DNA from 3 places in the Micromonospora sp. NPDC051141 genome. Region 3 is predicted to be linked to each of the others. Evidence: riboswitches for the same ligand, from Rfam matches in the RefSeq annotation. Region 3 holds a riboswitch; each other region holds the start of a gene.
The links. Region 3 has a riboswitch for S-adenosylmethionine ahead of ACIA6B_RS18670 (ABC transporter substrate-binding protein). Riboswitches for the same ligand answer to the same signal wherever they lie in the genome.
Positions count from the first base shown of each region.

Region 1: it holds a riboswitch for S-adenosylmethionine, as region 3 does, so the genes downstream of both, ACIA6B_RS15405 (aminotransferase class V-fold PLP-dependent enzyme) here and ACIA6B_RS18670 (ABC transporter substrate-binding protein) in region 3, are expected to answer to the same signal.
Region 2: it holds a riboswitch for S-adenosylmethionine, as region 3 does, so the genes downstream of both, thrC (threonine synthase) here and ACIA6B_RS18670 (ABC transporter substrate-binding protein) in region 3, are expected to answer to the same signal.

Region 1 is NZ_JBITFD010000007.1:59,074-64,584, reverse strand. Features, by position in the region: gene ACIA6B_RS15410 (aromatic acid exporter family protein) at 1-273, shown strand, start outside; gene ACIA6B_RS15405 (aminotransferase class V-fold PLP-dependent enzyme) at 289-1,560, opposite strand; SAM riboswitch class IV at 1,605-1,726, opposite strand; gene ACIA6B_RS15400 (PrsW family intramembrane metalloprotease) at 1,750-3,198, shown strand; gene ACIA6B_RS15395 (hypothetical protein) at 3,214-3,381, opposite strand; gene ACIA6B_RS15390 (GroES family chaperonin) at 3,461-3,808, opposite strand; gene ACIA6B_RS15385 (AI-2E family transporter) at 3,983-5,263, shown strand; gene ACIA6B_RS15380 (ATP-dependent DNA helicase) at 5,317-5,511, opposite strand, start outside.
Region 2 is NZ_JBITFD010000007.1:79,726-85,236, forward strand. Features, by position in the region: gene paaN (phenylacetic acid degradation protein PaaN) at 1-913, opposite strand, end outside; gene ACIA6B_RS15480 (GNAT family N-acetyltransferase) at 966-1,985, opposite strand; gene thrC (threonine synthase) at 2,462-3,751, opposite strand; SAM riboswitch class I at 3,765-3,898, opposite strand; gene ACIA6B_RS15490 (DUF4232 domain-containing protein) at 4,110-4,751, shown strand; gene ACIA6B_RS15495 (winged helix-turn-helix domain-containing protein) at 4,764-5,003, opposite strand; gene ACIA6B_RS15500 (hypothetical protein) at 5,207-5,511, shown strand, end outside.
Region 3 is NZ_JBITFD010000009.1:139,110-144,620, reverse strand. Features, by position in the region: gene ACIA6B_RS18685 (acyl-CoA dehydrogenase family protein) at 1-1,695, opposite strand, end outside; gene ACIA6B_RS18680 (PadR family transcriptional regulator) at 1,692-2,255, opposite strand; gene ACIA6B_RS18675 (hypothetical protein) at 2,295-2,735, opposite strand; SAM riboswitch class IV at 2,843-2,953, shown strand; gene ACIA6B_RS18670 (ABC transporter substrate-binding protein) at 3,195-4,049, shown strand; gene ACIA6B_RS18665 (amino acid ABC transporter permease) at 4,088-4,867, shown strand; gene ACIA6B_RS18660 (amino acid ABC transporter ATP-binding protein) at 4,864-5,511, shown strand, end outside.

The DNA.
Region 1 (5,511 bases), on a different contig from region 3:
GTACGCCTGCTCCGGCACGAGTTCGCCGTCGGCGAGGAGCCGGAGCAGGCCCGGGAGCGGGCGCTGCGGGCGGTCAGCGAGGCCAGCCGGGCGTACGCCGAGGGGGTCGGCTTCTCCGGCAGCGTGGTGATCGCCCAGGTGCGGACCGCCGCCAGCGACCTGATGGTGGCGTCCGGCATCGACCAGGAGGAGGCGAACCGCCTGGTCCGGCAGGCGTTCCACGGAAAGGACCAGCCCGCCGACGCGTCCCCCACCGCCCCGCCGGTCGGCTGACCGTCCCCACCCCGCTCAACGCGGACCGGGGAGGGCGGCCAGCGCGGTCAGGAGGGTGTCGATCTCGTGGACGGTGGTGCCCAGGCCGAGGCTCGCGCGCAGCGCGGTGGGCGGCAGGTCGGTGCGGGCCGAGCGGGCGGCGGCCTCGGTCAGCAGCCGGCGGGTCAGCGGATGGGCGCAGAACAGGCCGTCCCGCACGCCGATCCGGTGCCGGGCCGCCAGGTGTGCGGCCACCTCGGCGGAGTCCCGCCCGGCGATCACGAAGCTGACGATGCCCACCCGGGGCGCGTCCGGGCCGAACGTGCGCAGCTCCACCACGTCCGGCAGCGCGGCCAGGCCGGACCGCAGCCGGGACAGCAGCGCCTGCTCCCGGGCGTGCAGCGCGGTCCGGTCCGCCGCCGAGAACGCCGCGCAGACCGCCGCCAGCGCCACCGCGCCGAGCAGGTTCGGAGTGCCGCCCTCGTGCCGGGCCGGGCCGGTCACCCACCGCACCTCGTGGGTGGCCGCGCCGACGTGACCGGTGGCCCCGCCGCCGGCCAGGTACGGCGCGGCGGCGTCCAGCCAGTCCGCGCGCCCGACCAGCACGCCGGCGCCGAACGGGGCGTACAGCTTGTGGCCGGAGAGCGCCAGGTAGTCCACGTCCAGCGTGGCCACGTCGACCGGGGCGTGCGGGGCGAGTTGCGCGGCGTCGACCAGGACGCGTGCGCCGTACCGGTGGGCCACCCGGGCCAGCTCGGCGACCGGCCAGCGCTCGCCGGTGACGTTGCTGGCGCCGGTCACCGCGACCAGCACCGGCCGGCCGGGCCGGGCGTCACGGGCCAGCTCGGCCAGCGCCAGGCTCAGCGACCGGACCGCGCCGGCCGGGCTGTCCGGCACCGGCAGTCGGACCGAGCCGCGCGGCCAGGGGAGCAGGTTCGCGTGGTGCTCCCCGCCGAACGTGACCACCGTGGTACCGGCCGGCAGCGCCCGGGCCAGCAGGTTCACCGCGTCCGTGGTGTTCCGGGTGAAGATCACGTGGTCGGTGGGACGCGCGCCGACGAAGTCCGCCACGGTCTGCCGGGCCCGCTCGTAGGCGAGCGTGCAGCGCCGGGACAGCGCGCCCGCGCCGCGGTGCACGCTCGCGTACCACGGCAGCAGCTCGGCCACCGCGTCGGCCGCGGCCCGCGCGCACGGCGCGCTGGCGGCGTGGTCCAGGTTGATCTCTCCCGGTACGCCGAGCACGCCGAGCGGGTCCGGCCGGACCGGCACGGGCAGCGTGGGGAGGGCGGGTACGAGGGTGACGGTCATGGCGGAGCCTCCGGGTCACAGGGGACCCCGGGGTGCCGGGACGGGGTCCGCGCTTGCCCAGCACGCGACGCGGCGCTGGGCCCGGTCATCACCCGGGGCACCCCACCGCGAACTCGACGAGGGTTGCCGGCCAGCAAGCCGGGGCTTGACGCTGGCGCTCGTGACCTGCCCGGCAGCATAGCCGTCACGATGCGGCCGGACCAGTGGGGCGCGGGTGGCTACGCTGACCGCATGGCCGTCACCCCGCCCGGCGGAGCACCGCCGCCGCCCGCGCCCGCCGTCCCGCCGCCCGGGGCGTCGACGCCGCGCATGCCGCTGCGCCGGCTCGGCTGGCGGCGCTTCCTGGCGCTGGCCGCGGTGGTGCTGCTGATCGCGGCCGGCGCGCTGTTCATGGTCTTCACGCTGGGCGAGAGCCTGGGCGCGGAGGCGCTGCTGGTCGGCGTGATCGCGGCGATCCTGCCGGTGCCGGTGCTGGTGTCCTGCTTCCTCTGGCTCGACCGTTACGAACCCGAGCCGCTGAAATACCTGATCTTCTGCTTCGCCTGGGGCGCGTTCGTCTCCACCGCCATCTCGCTGCTGGTCAACGAGACCGGGGCGCGACTGTTCGAGGACCGCGGGCTGCCCGCCGCGCTGACCGCCGTGCTCGTCGCGCCGTTCATCGAGGAGCTGACCAAGGCGGCCGGCCCGATCCTGCTGCTGATCTTCCGGCGCCGGGAGATCTCCGGGATCACCGACGGGCTGGTCTACTGCGGGCTCTCCGCGGTCGGCTTCGCCATGGTCGAGAACATCCTCTACCTGGGCGGGTACGGCTACCGCACCGGCGTGGAGGAGTACGGCCCGGCCACCGGCGCGCAGCAGGTGATCGCGATCTTCATCGTGCGGATCCTGCTCTTCGGCTTCGCCCACCCGCTGTTCACCTCGATGACCGGCGTCGGGCTGGGTGTCGCCGCGCGGACCGCCGACCGGCGGGTGCGGATCCTCGCCCCGCTCGCCGGCCTGCTGCTGGCCATGATGCTGCACGGCACCTGGAACCTGCTGCCGTCACTGGCCCAGGCCACCGGCCAGCAGGTGATCGTGCTCTACGGCTACCTCGGCGTCATGGTGCCCATCTTCTTCGGCATGGTCGGGCTGGCCGTCTGGCTGCGGGCCTGGGAGGGCCGGCTCACCGAGCGCACGCTGCCCGACTACGTCCGGGCCGGTTGGCTCACCCCGCCCGAGGTGGCGGCGCTGGGCAGCCTGGGCCGGCGGCACGCGGCCCGCACCTGGGCCCGGCGGGTGGCCGGCGACGGCGGCGTGAAGGCGATGCGTGGCTACCAGTTCGCCGCGACCCGGCTGGCGCTGCTGCGCGACGGGATGCGCCGAGGGCTGGACCGCAAGCCCGCCGAGCGGGACCGGACGGCACGGGAGGAACGGGAGCTGCTGGACGCGATCGCCGCGTACCGGTCGTTCTTCGTCGGCCGTGATCCGCAGGCGCCGGTCGGGGTCTGGGACGGGCAGCGCTACCACCTGCGGTTCCCGGACGGTTCCCGGCGGGCCGTCGAGGCGCCGGACGAGCCGGTGGTGCCGATCCCGGTGGTGCTGGCCCCACCGCCCCCGCCCCCGGGCTATGGCCCGCACGCCTGGCACCCGCACGGCTGAGCCGTACGGGTGGGGTCAGGCCATCAGGCCGGTGAGGAAGTCGCCGAGCCCCTGGGCGATGGCCATCAGCGCGGCCCCGATCCCCCGGAACAGCTGCGCCGCGCCGTCCGGCCGGAACGCCATGAAGTAGATCAGGAACGCGAGGAACCCCCAGGCGAGAATCCTCTTGATCACGATCGGCATGGTCCCTCCCCAGGGCGCACTGAGGTGCCTGGGCTTCCCGCCGGGCAGCGCCGCAAACGGCGCCGGGGGAGGGCTGGAGCTAGAGGTAGAGCCCGGTGGAGCCGGTCGCGCTGTCCTCCACCCGTTCCGCCGCCACCGCGTGCACGTCGCGCTCGCGCAGCAGCACGTACGCCCGGCCGTGCAGCTCGACCTCGGAGCGGTCGTCCGGGTCGAAGAGCACCCGGTCCCCGGACACGATCGAGCGCACGTGCGGCCCCACGCCGACCGCCGTGGCCCAGGCGAGCCGCTTGCCGACCGCCGCGGTCGCCGGGATCACGATGCCGGCGGTGGAGCGGCGTTCCCCCTCACCACCCTCGGTACGCACCAGCACGCGATCGTGCAGCAGGCGGATGGGCAGCCCGGCGTCGAGACTCTGGTCGGCGGTCACACGCCAGACGCTACCGCGTGCCGATCGGCCGCTTCCGTCGTGGTTGCCGGGAGCGGTGGCGGGGCAATGTGTGGCGGGACCGCCCTAGGGTGGGGCGGTCGGACGTATCCTGTCCCCCCCTGTGACGTGGGTGGGTCAACTGTGCGGGAGGTGCGCTTGAGCCGCTTCGAGCGGATGCGCGGACGGCTCCGCCGCGCGTACGAGACGGGTCGGGAGTCCGTGCGGGCCGGCCGGGAACAGGCGGACGCGGCGCCGGAGGGCGCGGGCCTGGCCACGCCCACCTCACCCGGTCCGACGGCGGCGCCGTCGGCGACCGTGGTGGGTGCCGAGCCGCCGGCCGCCATGCACAACTCGACGGTCAGCCGGGACGACACCGAGGTGCCGCACGCGCTGCGCATCGCCGCCGCCTGGTGCTGGCGGCTGATCGTGATCGGCATCGTCACCTGGGCACTCCTCAAGATCGTCGGCACGATCAGCATCGTGATCATCCCGTTGACCGTCGCGCTGTTGCTGTCGGCGCTGCTCGCCCCGGCGGTGGGCTGGCTGCTCAAGGCCCGGTTCCCCCGCTCGCTGGCGACCGGCGTGGTGCTGGTCGGCGGCCTGGCCGCGGTGATCGGCACGCTCACCCTGGTGGTCAACGAGTTCATCCAGGGCGTGCCGGAGCTGAGCGAGAAGTCCTCGCAGGGCGTCCGGCAGATCCAGGACTGGCTCAAGACCGGGCCGCTGCACCTGTCCGACAGCCAGCTCGACCGCTACATCAACGAGGCGCAGGCCTGGATCAACGGCAACACCGAGCGGTTCACCAGTGGCGCGCTCAGCACCGCGGCGACGCTCGCCGAGGTGCTCACCGGCACCGTCCTGGTGCTCTTCGCGACGTTCTTCTTCCTGCGCGACGGCAACAACATCTGGCGGTTCCTGGTCCGGCTGCTGCCGGTGGCCGCGCGCTGGAAGGTCGACGACGCCGGGCGCGCGTCCTGGGCGACGCTCGGCGCGTACGTGCGGGCCACCGTGCTCGTCGCGTTCATCGACGCCGTGGGCATCGGCATCTTCCTGGTCATCTTCGACATCCCGTTCGCGTTCCCGCTGGCCGCGCTGGTCTTCCTGGGCGCGTTCATCCCGATCGTCGGCGCGTTCCTCTCCGGCGTGGTGGCTGTGCTGGTCGCGCTGGTCGACAGCGGGCCGGTGACCGCCCTGATCATCCTGGGCGTGGTGGTCGGCGTGCAGCAGATCGAGGGCCACGTGCTCCAGCCGCTGATCATGGGCCGCGCGGTGGCCATCCACCCGCTCGCCGTGATCATCGGCATCGCCGCCGGGGTGGTGCTGGCCGGCATCGCCGGCGCGCTGGTCTCGGTGCCGCTGATCGCCGTGCTCAACACCGCGGTCCGCCGGCTCGCCGCGCGTACCGTGCCGGACACCCCGCCGGACGCCGTGGTGGTCGCCTCCCAGGCGCCCTGACCCGCACCCGATCCGCCGACGCCCGCGTCACCCCGCCCGGGGAGGCGCGGGCGTCAGCTCTTGGCGAGGCGCTCCAGCGCGCCCCGGGCCACCTCGGGCCGGGTCGTGTACCAGAACGGGGGCAGCGACCGGCGCAGGAACGGGCCATAGCCGCGTGCCGTCTCCAGCCGCGAGTCGAGCACCGCCACCACACCCCGGTCGCCGGTGGCCCGAATCAGCCGGCCCACCCCCTGCGCCAGCCGAACCGC
Region 2 (5,511 bases), on a different contig from region 3:
GCCGGGCGTTCGCCTCCAGCCAGTCGCCGTACTCGGTGGAGCCGGTGAAGTCGACGATCTTCACGGCCGGGTGCAGGGCCAGCGTCGAGGCGAGCTTCTCGCCGTCCGCCTCGGGAGCGAGCTGCACCAGGTTCGGGTCGAAGCCGGCCTCGGCGAGCACCTGGCGGGCGTACTTCACGGTGATCGCCAGCGGCAGCACGGCGCGCGGGTGCGGCTTCACGACCACCGGGTTGCCGGTGACCAGCGACGCGAAGAACCCGGGGTACGAGTTCCAGGTCGGGAACGTGTTGCAGCCGATGACCAGCGCCACCCCGCGCGGCACCACGTGGAACGTCTTGGTCATCCGCAGCGGGTCGCCCTTGCCGGCGGCCTTCTCCCAGCCGGCCGTCCCCGGGTGGCGGGTCATCTCGGCGTACGCGTAGGCGACCGCCTCCAGCGCGCGGTCCAGCGCGTGCGCGCCGCCGGCCTGGAACGCCATCACGAACGCCTGGCCGCTGGTGAACTGCACGGCGTTGGCCAGCTCGAACACGTTCTTGTGCAGCCGGTCGAGGATCTCCAGGCAGACGCCCGCGCGGGCCTTCGGGCCGGCGTCGCGCCAGGCCGGCAGCGCGGCGGTGGCGGCGGCCACCAGCTCGTCCGCGCCGGCGTGCGGGTAGCGGACGTCCAGTGCCACGCCGAACGGGCTGGCCTCGGTGGCCACGGTGGTGCCGTCGCTCGCCTGGTCGAGCGGGAAGTCGCCGCCCAGGTACGCCTCGAAGGCGGCCTTGCCGTCGGCGGCGGCGGTCTCGCCGTACACCCGGGGGCTGGGCGACTCGGGATAGGCGGACCAGTACCCGCGCTCCGTGATGGCGGTCAGCGCCCGGTCGAGGGTCTCGGCGTGCCTGGCGTACAGGGGGTGCGGGGTCTCCGTCATGCCCGCCATCATGCAACAGGAAGGCACCAGATCAGTAGGGGCGTGTCACAACTCAGATCGTCAACTGCCAGTCGACCGAGCCGGCGGCCGGGCGGAAGCCGAGCTGCTCGTTGATCGCGATCATGGGACCGTTGGCGGCGGCGTTCCAGGTGTCGACCGTCCGCAGCGCCGGCTCGTGCTCCAGCGCGTACGCCAGGTTGGCGACCTTGCAGAGCAGGCCGAGCCGGTGGCCGCGGTGCCCGGGGTCGACGATGGTGATCTGCTGCCAGGCGTGCTCGGTGCTGCTCGCCGCCAGGCTGAGCTGGCTCCAGCCGACCAGCCGGCCGGACGCCTCGTGCACCGCGCCGGTGTTGTAGCGGCGCACGCCCCGGGCGTCGAGCGCCCGCTCCACGCCCCGCTTCCGCTCGGCGTCCATCTTCTCCTGCTCCCACTCCAGCTCACCCATCGGCGCGTCGAGCAGCAGCCGGCCCTCCAGGTGCGCGGTGTCCGCGACGTACTCGTCGGGCGTGTGGTCGCGCCAGTGCACCGCGCGGTAGCCGGTGGCCGCCGCGCGGGCGTCGGCGTGCAGCGCGGCCAGCCGGTTGCGGTCCAGCGCGCTCACGTCGAGCCGGCGGCGCACGTCGGCGTTGGCCGCCCTCGCGCCCATCGCGGCGGCGAACGCGGCGCCGGGGAGTTCCCGGTCCTCCTCGCCGGGCAGCGCGGCGGCGGTGGAGCCGACCAACCGCTTGCCGCCGTGCTCCCGGAACAGCCGTACGCCGTGCTCGTGCAACACGCGCCCGATCCCGCGCCGCCGGTGGGTCGGGTCGACCACCAGCTCGACGCTGGCGTTCTCGGTGTTCTCCAGCGTGTGCAGGTGCAGCCGGAGCCAGCCGACCGGCTCGCCGTCGAGGCGGGCGACGAGCCACCGCCCGTCGATGCCGGGCATCGGGTGCCGGAGCAGCGCCTCGAACCGCCGCCGGCAGGTCGGCGGCAGGTCCGGCTCGTCGACGGCGCGGGCCGCTTCCGCGATCCGGTACGCCGCGTCGAGCGTCGGCAGGTCGGCCGCGTCCAGCGGGGTGACGGTCAGGCCCATGGCGGCGAGCCTGCCCCGGAAGAAGCGACAGGGCCAGCGGTTTTCCGCTGGCCCTGTCCTACGTTGGTCGGGAGGGACGTCCGCACAACGCCTCCGGCGTTGGGTCGCAAAACTTAGAAAAGTCTCCGGCGAATGCCCTCCCGCACCGAGCATCTTGCGCCGTCCGGTTCCTGCCGTCAAGTCCTGCGGTGACAGTTTTCCGACACGCGCCGCACATCCCCCGTCACCCCTGGTCGCCCGCGATCCCCCTCCCGGGCGAGCCCCACCACACCACGCTCGGCCACCCGCCACCACGCTCGGCCCCCCACCCGCCGCGCTCGGCCGCCCGCCCGCCCGGCTCGCGAGTTGACCAAGGAGTTTGCGTCGGGTCAGTCCCACGCGCTGACGCAAACTCCTTGATCAACCTGCCGGCGGGCCGGCGGGCCGGCGGGCCGGCGGGGGTGGGGTGGGGTGGGGTGGGGGGATCGGGGTGGGGGTCAGCCCAGGAGGCCGGCGTCGCGGGCGGCGCGGAGGCTGGGCTTGATGCGGTGCGTGGGGCCGGAGGCGGCGGCCACCGCGTCAAGCGTCTTGAGGCCCTCGCCGGTGTTGAAGATCACCGTCTCCGCGGCCGGGTCCAGCCGGCCCGACTCCACCAGCTTGCGCAGCACCGCCACCGTCACGCCGCCCGCCGTCTCGGCGAACACGCCGGTGGTACGCGCCAGCAACGTGATCCCGGCGCGGATCTCGTCGTCGTCGGCGTACTCCATCCAGCCACCGGTGCGGCGGACCGCCTCCAGCGCGTAGACGCCGGCGGCCGGGTCGCCGATGTTGAGCGACTTGGCGATGCCGGTCGGCTTGACCGGGACGATGGTGTCGCGGTCGTCGTGCAGCGCGGTGGCGATCGGGTTGCAGCCGGCGGACTGCGCGCCGAACACCTTCCAGCCGCCGGCCGGCGCCTCGACCAGGCCGATCTCCACCAGCTCGGTGAACGCCTTGTCGATCTTGGTGAGCAGCTCGCCACTGGCCATCGGGATCACCACCTGGGCCGGGATCCGCCAGCCGAGCTGCTCGGCCACCTCGTAGCCGAGCGTCTTGGAGCCCTCGGCGTAGAAGGGCCGCACGTTCACGTTGACGAACGCGGTGTCCTCGAACTCGTCGGTCTCCACCAGTTCGCCGCAGAGCCGGTTCACGTCGTCGTACGAGCCGTCGATGGCGACCAGGTCACCGCCGTAGACGGCGGTGGTGACCACCTTGCCCTGCTCCAGGTCACTGGGGATGAAGACCACCGATGGCACCCCGGCACGGGCCGCGTGCGCGGCGACCGAGTTGGCCAGGTTGCCGGTGGACGCGCAGGCGTAGCGGGTGAAGCCGAGCGCCCGGGCGGCGGTCAGCGCCACCGACACCACCCGGTCCTTGAACGAGTGGGTGGGGTTGGCGCTGTCGTCCTTCACCCACAGCGGCGCGGTGATGCCCAGCTCGGCGGCGAGGTGGCCGGCGGCGACCAGCGGGGTCAGCCCCGGGTCGAGGGTGACCCGGGTGGCCGGGTCCTGACCGGCCGGGAGCAGGGCGGCGTAGCGCCAGATGCTGTTCGGGCCGGCCTCGATCTGCTCCCGGGTGACGGCGGCCAGGGCGGCGGTGTCGTAGTCGACCTCCAGCGGGCCGAAACACTCGTAGCAGGCGTGCTGGGCGGCCAGCGGGTAGCGCGCGGAACAGGCGCGACAGACCAGGGCGCGGGCCGGGCTGCGGGAGGTGTCGATGCCGGGGACGGCGGAGAGCGTCGACGTCATGTCGAGGAAATTCCTCTCATCTTTCCCCGCATCGCCGGGTGCGGCGGGGACGGAATTGGCACCTGCCCGCAGGGCGCTCGACGTCGAGCGTGCGGGTGGTTGCCGGGGCGTCGTCGGGCCGTATCCCTCAGCCCCTCTGGATGAGGTATGCAGTTGTGGCGTCGAGTCTATGCGCCGTCCGCCGCGCCGCCACCCGGGGTCCCACGCAGTGGGCCGCCCCACCGATCCCGCCTCCCGCCCCTGACCTCGATCGATCATGAGGTTGCCGGCGACAAATCGGATGCCGTCCGCCGTCAACCTCATGATCGCCGGGAGGTGGCGGGCCGCAGGACGGACGCAGGGGTGACATGATCGCTGGATGCGACGTTCGGCCGGCCTTGTCGGAGGGCTCGCCGGGGTTGCGCTGCTGGCGGGCTGCGCCGGGACGCCGGCACCGGTCGACCCGCTGCCCACGCCACCGGAGCGGCCGGGGGCCGAGGTCGCGCCGTCCCCCTCGGTGGCCTGCACCCCGGAGGGCATCCGGATCACCGAGCTGGGCGTGAGCGCCGCGATGGGGTTGCGGGCCATGGGCCTGGACCTGGTCAACTGCGGAACCCAGCCGTACGCGCTGCGCGGCTACCCGGCGGTCAGCCTGCGGGACGCCGACGGGGACCCGATCAAGGTCAGGATCATCCCGGGCGCGACCGGGATCACCTCCGGCTTCGACGCCCCACCCACCCGGCTCGTGCTGCGCCCCGGCGAACGGGCCGGCGCCGCGCTGCTCTGGCGTAACACGGTCACCGATCCGGCCGTGGTGGCCACCGAGGGCGCCCAGCTCGACGTCGCGTCGGTGGCCGGCAGGCCGGCGTACGAGGTGGCGCTGGACGGGACGATCGACCTCGGCAACACCGGCCGGCTCGGGGTCAGCGCCTGGAAGCGCCGCGACCCGGACCCGACCACGAAACCGGTCACGCCGAGCGCTCCGCCCTCCTCGGCCGTTACGCCGGACAATCCGCTGTAGCCGGTCAGCCCGTCACTCGGCAGCATCCGGCACGAACACACCCAGACCCTGGTGGCCGTACAACTCTCCGGTCTCGATCAGGATCGTGATGGCCTGCCGCACAGTGGACTGACTGCCCACCTCATACAGGTCAGCCAACTCCTTGGTGGAGGGCAGCTTGTGTCCGGGTGGCCACTCGCCATCGGCGATGCGCCGCCTGATATCGGCGATGATCCTGCGGTAGTGCGGTTCGAACCGGCGCGGTGTGGACATGCAGGTACTCCCAGCTAGGCATGCCCATCTGATCACGGGGCCAGGAGAAACCTCAAGCGCATCGTTGACTTTACCAGCATTATCGGTAAAGCTGCCCACGGAGCGCCCAGCTAGGCACTGGTCGATCCTCCCGGCCGGGGCGGCGCAGATCTCCACCGGAATTCGCGCTGTCCCGGCACCCCGCCAGGCGAAGGAGACGTGGTGTGACGGAGGCGGAAACGAGTGCGGAGGCGCCCACCGCCAACGCGATCTGGGCGGCCGAGCAGGTCACCGGTGAGCTGCGGGAGGCGTACCTCGGAGTGGCCGCCGCCACCGTGCTGCTGGAGCGCGTCGGCGCGGGCTGCGCCCATCCGGCGATCAAGCTGGCCCGGCGCAGCGGCGAGGACGCCCTCGACCTGGCCGGGGACGCGGAATTCCAGGTCAGCGACGGGGTACGCCGGCTGCGCGTCGCCGCCGGCCACCGGGAGACCGCCACCATCGGCGGGCTGGTCGAGGCGCTCGACGAGGT
Region 3 (5,511 bases):
CAGGTCGGCCACCCGCTGCCACGTCCGGGCGCTGCGATCGGCGTCGACCACCGGGCGGCGGATGTGGGCGAGCGCCCAGGCGGCCTGCTCGTCGGTGGTGGCCGGTTTGCCGTGCAGCTCGGTGGCGTAGCCGGAGAAGTCCCGGACCAGCAGGTCGAAGATCTCGTCGAGCAGGTCCGGGTCGAGACCGGTCAGCTCCGCCTGCTCCAGGACGAGCTGACCGTAGACCACGAGCGCGAAGAGCTGGCCGATGGTGAGCAGGAAGTCCAGGTCGCGCTGCTGCGTCTCGTCCGGCGCGTGCGTGGCGAGCAGCGTGACCAGCCCGTCGGCCTGTTCCCGGAACCGGGCCACGTTGGGCAGGTGGGCGTGCGCGTCGTAGGCGGCGCGCCAGTCGTGGAACCGGATCGCGCCGAGGCCACGTGCCGGGCCCTGCCGGAACAGGAACGTGTCGTCGGCCGCGTCCCGCCGGGTCGGCACCGCCGGGTGTTCGGTGGGTCGGAACAGGTAGTTGGGCATGAACTTGAGGATCAGCGCCAGGTTGACGTGGACGGTGCCCTCCAGCTTCGGCAGGCCGCGGATGTCCTTGGCGGCCTTGTCGAAGTAGGTGTCGGCCTCGAAGCCCTTGGCGGCGATGACGTCCCAGAGCAGGTCGATCACCTTCTCGCCCTCGGTGGTGACCTTCATCTTGGTCATCGGGTTGAACAGCAGGTACCGGCGGTCGTCCGGGCCGGCCGAGCGGAAGTAGTCGACCGCCCGGTCGCTGAACAGCTTCATCGCCACCAGCCGGGCGTACGCGTCGGTCAACTCGCGGCGCACGTGCGGGAAGTCGGTGACCCGCCGGCCGTACAGCACCCGGCCGTGGGCGTGGCTGACCGCCTCGTACATGGCGTGCTCGCAGATGCCGACGGACGCGGTGCAGAGGTTGAACTTGCCGACGTTGACCGTGTTCAGCGCGGCGTCGAACGCGGCCGGCCCGGTGTGCAGCACGTCCTCGGCGCGCACCGGGTAGTCCGCCAGCCGGAACTCGGAGACGTACATCTGGGCGGCGACCACGTTGCGGACCAGCCGGTACGCCGGGTGCCGGCTGTCGGCGGCGAAGAACACGTACCCCTCGGGGCCCTCGACGTCGGCGCGCCGGCCGAAGACCGAGACCAGCCCGGCGACGTTGCCGTTGCCGATGTAGTACTTGCCGCCGGTGGCCCGGAAACCACCCGCGCCGTCGGGGGTGAGCAGCATGTCGGTGGCGTAGATGTCGGCGCCGTGCGGACGCTCGGAGAGGCCGAACGCCATCACGTGCCCCTGGTCGAGCAGCTCGGCGGCACGGGCCCGGGCGGCGGCGTTGCCGCTCTGCCACACCGGCCCGAGGCCGAGCACGGTGACCTGCCAGGTGTACCAGTAGCCGAGCCCGTAGAAGCCGAGGATCTCGCTGAGCGCGGCGTTGCGGGCGGTGTCCCAGCGCTTGTCGGCGTCGTCGCCGCCGTCGGCGGACGGGGTGAGGAACGTGGCGAAGAGGCGTTCCCGGGCGGCGAAGTCGAGGAAGTCGGCGTACCACTCGCGGGCGTGGTAACTGTCGACCAGGGCGCGCTTGCCCCGGGTCTCGAACCAGTCGATGGTGGCGCGCAGCAGCCGCCGCGAGGTCTCGTCGAGGTCGGCGGGGTCGTAGTGGTGCGGATGGAACAGCAGCGGGTCGCTCACGCGGGGGGCCTTTCCGGGTCGAGGTCGCGGAGGGTGGCCAGGACGTCGTCCAGCCAGGTCAGCACCATCCGCTCGTACGCGATGCCGCCGCGCAGCACCACGTGCTGCAACGCCGCCCGGGCGTCGGGTGCGGCGGAGCCGAAGTCGCGGCGCTCGCCGGCCAGGTAGCCGGCGAGGACGGTCTCGTGGTCGCCGCGGTAGCGCTCGACCTCGGCGACCAGGAGCGCGCGCCCGGCCGCGTCGTCGAACGCGGCGCCCCGGATCTTGACGGCCAGTTCGTGCCGGACCGCCTCCGGGCGCACCGGAGCGTGCAGCCAGCCGACCAGCGCGGCCCGGCCGGTCGGGGTGACCGACCAGAGCTTCTTGTCCGGCAAGCCCTCCTGACCGATCTCCTCACCGGTGATCCGGTCGTCCTCGGCGAGTTGCTTGAGGACCCGGTAGATCTGCTGGTGCGTGGCGGTCCAGAAGCGCCCGATCGAGCGGTCGAAGCGACGGGCCAGCTCGTAGCCGGAGGCGGGTTGCTCCAACAGCGAGACGAGGATGGCGTGCTCCAGCGACATGCCGGCCATCATGCTATGCACTTTGTTGCATAGCAACACCTAGCCCGGCAGGCACTCCCGCACGGCCGCGAACTGCGCCACGGTCAGGTAGGACGGGTTCGCCGCCTGCGGCTGCCGGAAGACCTCCGCGCCGGCCAGCCGGGGGTCGGCGCGCAGCACGTCACGACGCACCCGCAGCGGCTCGTCGAGGACGGTCAGGTCCAGCGGCAGCGTCCACGGCCCGCCCGGCTCCCCCGGCTGCGGCTCGCCGGCCACCCGACCCAGACCCCACACGCCGTACGGGAGTCGGCCCCGGCTGCCGCTGGCCCAGAACACCACCGGCTGGCCGGCGCGCATCAGGCGGATCCGGTAGCCGGGACGCACACACCAGCCGGTCACGGTCGGGTCGGCGGCGAAGCGGGCGGCCAGGTCCGTCTTCTCCGCGTTGCCCTTGATCAGCCAGGCGCCGAGATCGTCGAGGGTCACCCGCGGGGAGGTCATCCGGCCATTCTGCGTCCCGGTGGCCGGAGCCGCCCGGTAAGGCGCGGCCGTGAGGGTGGTCATAACGGCTGGACGACCGGCGCACCGGTGCTGCTAGCCTTTCGGCAGGTCATGAGCGCCAGCGTCAAGCCCCGGCTCGCTGGCCGGCAACCCTCCGCCACGGTGGGGTGCTCCGGGTGAGGACCAGGCGCCGGCCGCAGTCGGCGCAAGCGTGGCCTGGCACCCAGGTCAGCACCGACGGACCAGGGAGACCCATGTTCGCACCACCCCCCATCCGGACCGGCCCCGCGCTGGTCAGGCGTCGCCACGTCGACCTGATGCGGGTGTGCAGCGACCGCTGTCGCGACGCGCGCTGAGCGACCGCTCCACCCTTTCCGATCCACCCTTCCGGCTCCGCCGTGCCTGGCGGCGCCGGCACCGGCACGCGTCCCGCGTGTTCGTCCACTCTGGAGAGACATCGTGCGTATCCGTACCGCCCTGACCCGCGTCGCCGCGCTCGGCGCCGCCGCCGTGCTCGCCGCCACCGCGCTGACCGCCTGCGGCGGGTCGGCCGACGACGCGGCCGACAACCCGTACGGCCTGCGGCAACCCGGTGTGATCCGGGCCGGCACGCTCACCGACGCCCCGCCGAACGTCTTCCTCAAGGACGGCGAGTTCACCGGCTTCGACAACGACCTGCTGCGCGCCGTCGCCGGGAAGGTCGGCCTGCGGGTGGAGTTCGTCGGCACCGACTTCTCCGCGCTGCTCGCCCAGGTCAACAACCGCAAGTTCGACGTGGGCAGCTCCTCGATCACGGTCACCGAGGCGCGGAAGAAGACCGTCGACTTCGGCAACGGCTACGACTTCGGCTACTTCGGCCTGGACGTGCCGGCCGGCTCCGCGATCACCGGCTTCGACCAGCTCGCCGGCAAGCGCGTGGTGGTGGTCCAGGGCACCGTGCAGGACGACTTCGCCACCAGGGAGAAGCTGAACCCGGTGCGGGTGCCCGACTACAACGGCGCGGTCAACCAGCTCAAGGCCGGCACCGCCGACGCCTGGATCGCGCCCGCCGAGATCGGCGACAAGTCCGCGGCCGACAGCGCCGGCAAGATCAAGGTCGCGGCGAAGCAGCTCAGCCCCGCGCCGACCGCGTACGCGGTGGCGAAGGGCAACGACAGACTGCGCGAGGCGCTGGACAAGGGCCTCGACCAGGTGATCGCCGACGGCACCTGGAGCCGCCTCCAGGAGCGGTACTACCCGGGGCGGCCGATCCCGGCCGACTTCACCCCCGGCAGCGGATCGGTCGCCGTGCCGTCGCCGTCGGCGGCCTCCTGAGTCGGTAACCGGGCACGAGCGGGACGGACGGAGCGGACATGGATCCACTGAGCACCCTCTGGGAGACGTTCTTCGACTGGGGGTCGATGCGCGAGGCGCTGCCCGAGATGCTGACCGTCGGGCTGCCGAACACGCTGGTCCTGGCCGCCTCCGCCGCCCTGCTCGGCTCGGTGCTGGGCATGCTGCTGGCGGTCGCCGGCATCTCGCGTACCCGATGGTTGCGGTGGCCGGCCCGGGTCTACACCGACGTGTTCCGCGGCCTGCCGGCCGCGGCCACCATCCTGCTCATCGGCGTCGGCCTCGCGCCGCTGGGCATGGAGGTGTGGGGCCCGAACCCCTACCCGCTGGGCGTGCTGGCGCTGTCGCTCATCGCCGCCGCCTACCTCGGCGAGATCTTCCGGGCCGGCATTCTGAGCGTGGAGACCGCCCAGTTGGAGGGCGCCCGGGCGCTCGGCTTCTCCTGGGCCGAGTCGATGCGGCTGGTGATCATCCCGCAGGGCGTACGCCGGGTGCTGCCCGCCTGGGTCAACCAGCTCATCGCGTTGATCAAGGACTCCAGCCTGGTCTACTTCCTCGGCCTGCTGGCCAGCCAGCGGGAGCTGTTCCGGATCGGGCAGGACTACGCGGCGAACACCGGTAACCAGTCCGCGCTGCTGCTGGCCGGCCTCTGCTACCTGCTGCTGACCGTGCCGCTGACGCACGCGGTCAACTGGCTGGACCGGCGGCTGCGCCAGGGCCGCCCGGCCGCCCCGCCGCCCGAGCCCGACACCGACCTGACGCCGGCCGGCGTCACCCCGACCGGAAGGGACCCACGATGAGCACCGGCACCGTCACCTCGGTCAGTCTCGCCGTCCGCGACGTGCACCTGGCCTTCGGCGCGCACCGGGTGCTGCGCGGCGCGGACCTGGACGTGGCCCGGGGCGGCGCCGCCTGCGTGATCGGACCGTCCGGCTCCGGAAAGTCCACGCTGCTGCGCACGATCAACCGGCTGATCGAGCCGGACCGGGGCGACGTGCTGCTGGACGGACGCAGCGTGCTGCGCGACGACCCGGACGCGCTGCGGCAACGCGTCGGCATGGTGTTCCAGCAGTTCAACCTCTTCCCACACCTGAGCGTGCTGCGCAACGTCACGCTGGCGCTGCGGAAGCTGAAGGTGCTCGACCGGGACGAGGCGGAGGCGGTGGCCCGCGCCCAACTCGACCTGGTCGGGCTCGCCGCGAAGGCCGACGCCCGGCCGGCGCAGCTCTCCGGCGGCCAGCAGCAACGCGTCGCCATCGCCCGCGCGCTCGCGCTGCGCCCGCAGGTGATGCTCTTCGACGAGGCCACCTCGGCGCTGGACCCGGAGCTGGTCAAGGGCGTGCTCGCGGTGATGGCCGACCTCGCCGCCGCCGGCATGACCATGGTGGTGGTCACGCACGAGATGGGCTTCGCCCGCACCGTCGCCGACACGGTCGCGTTCATG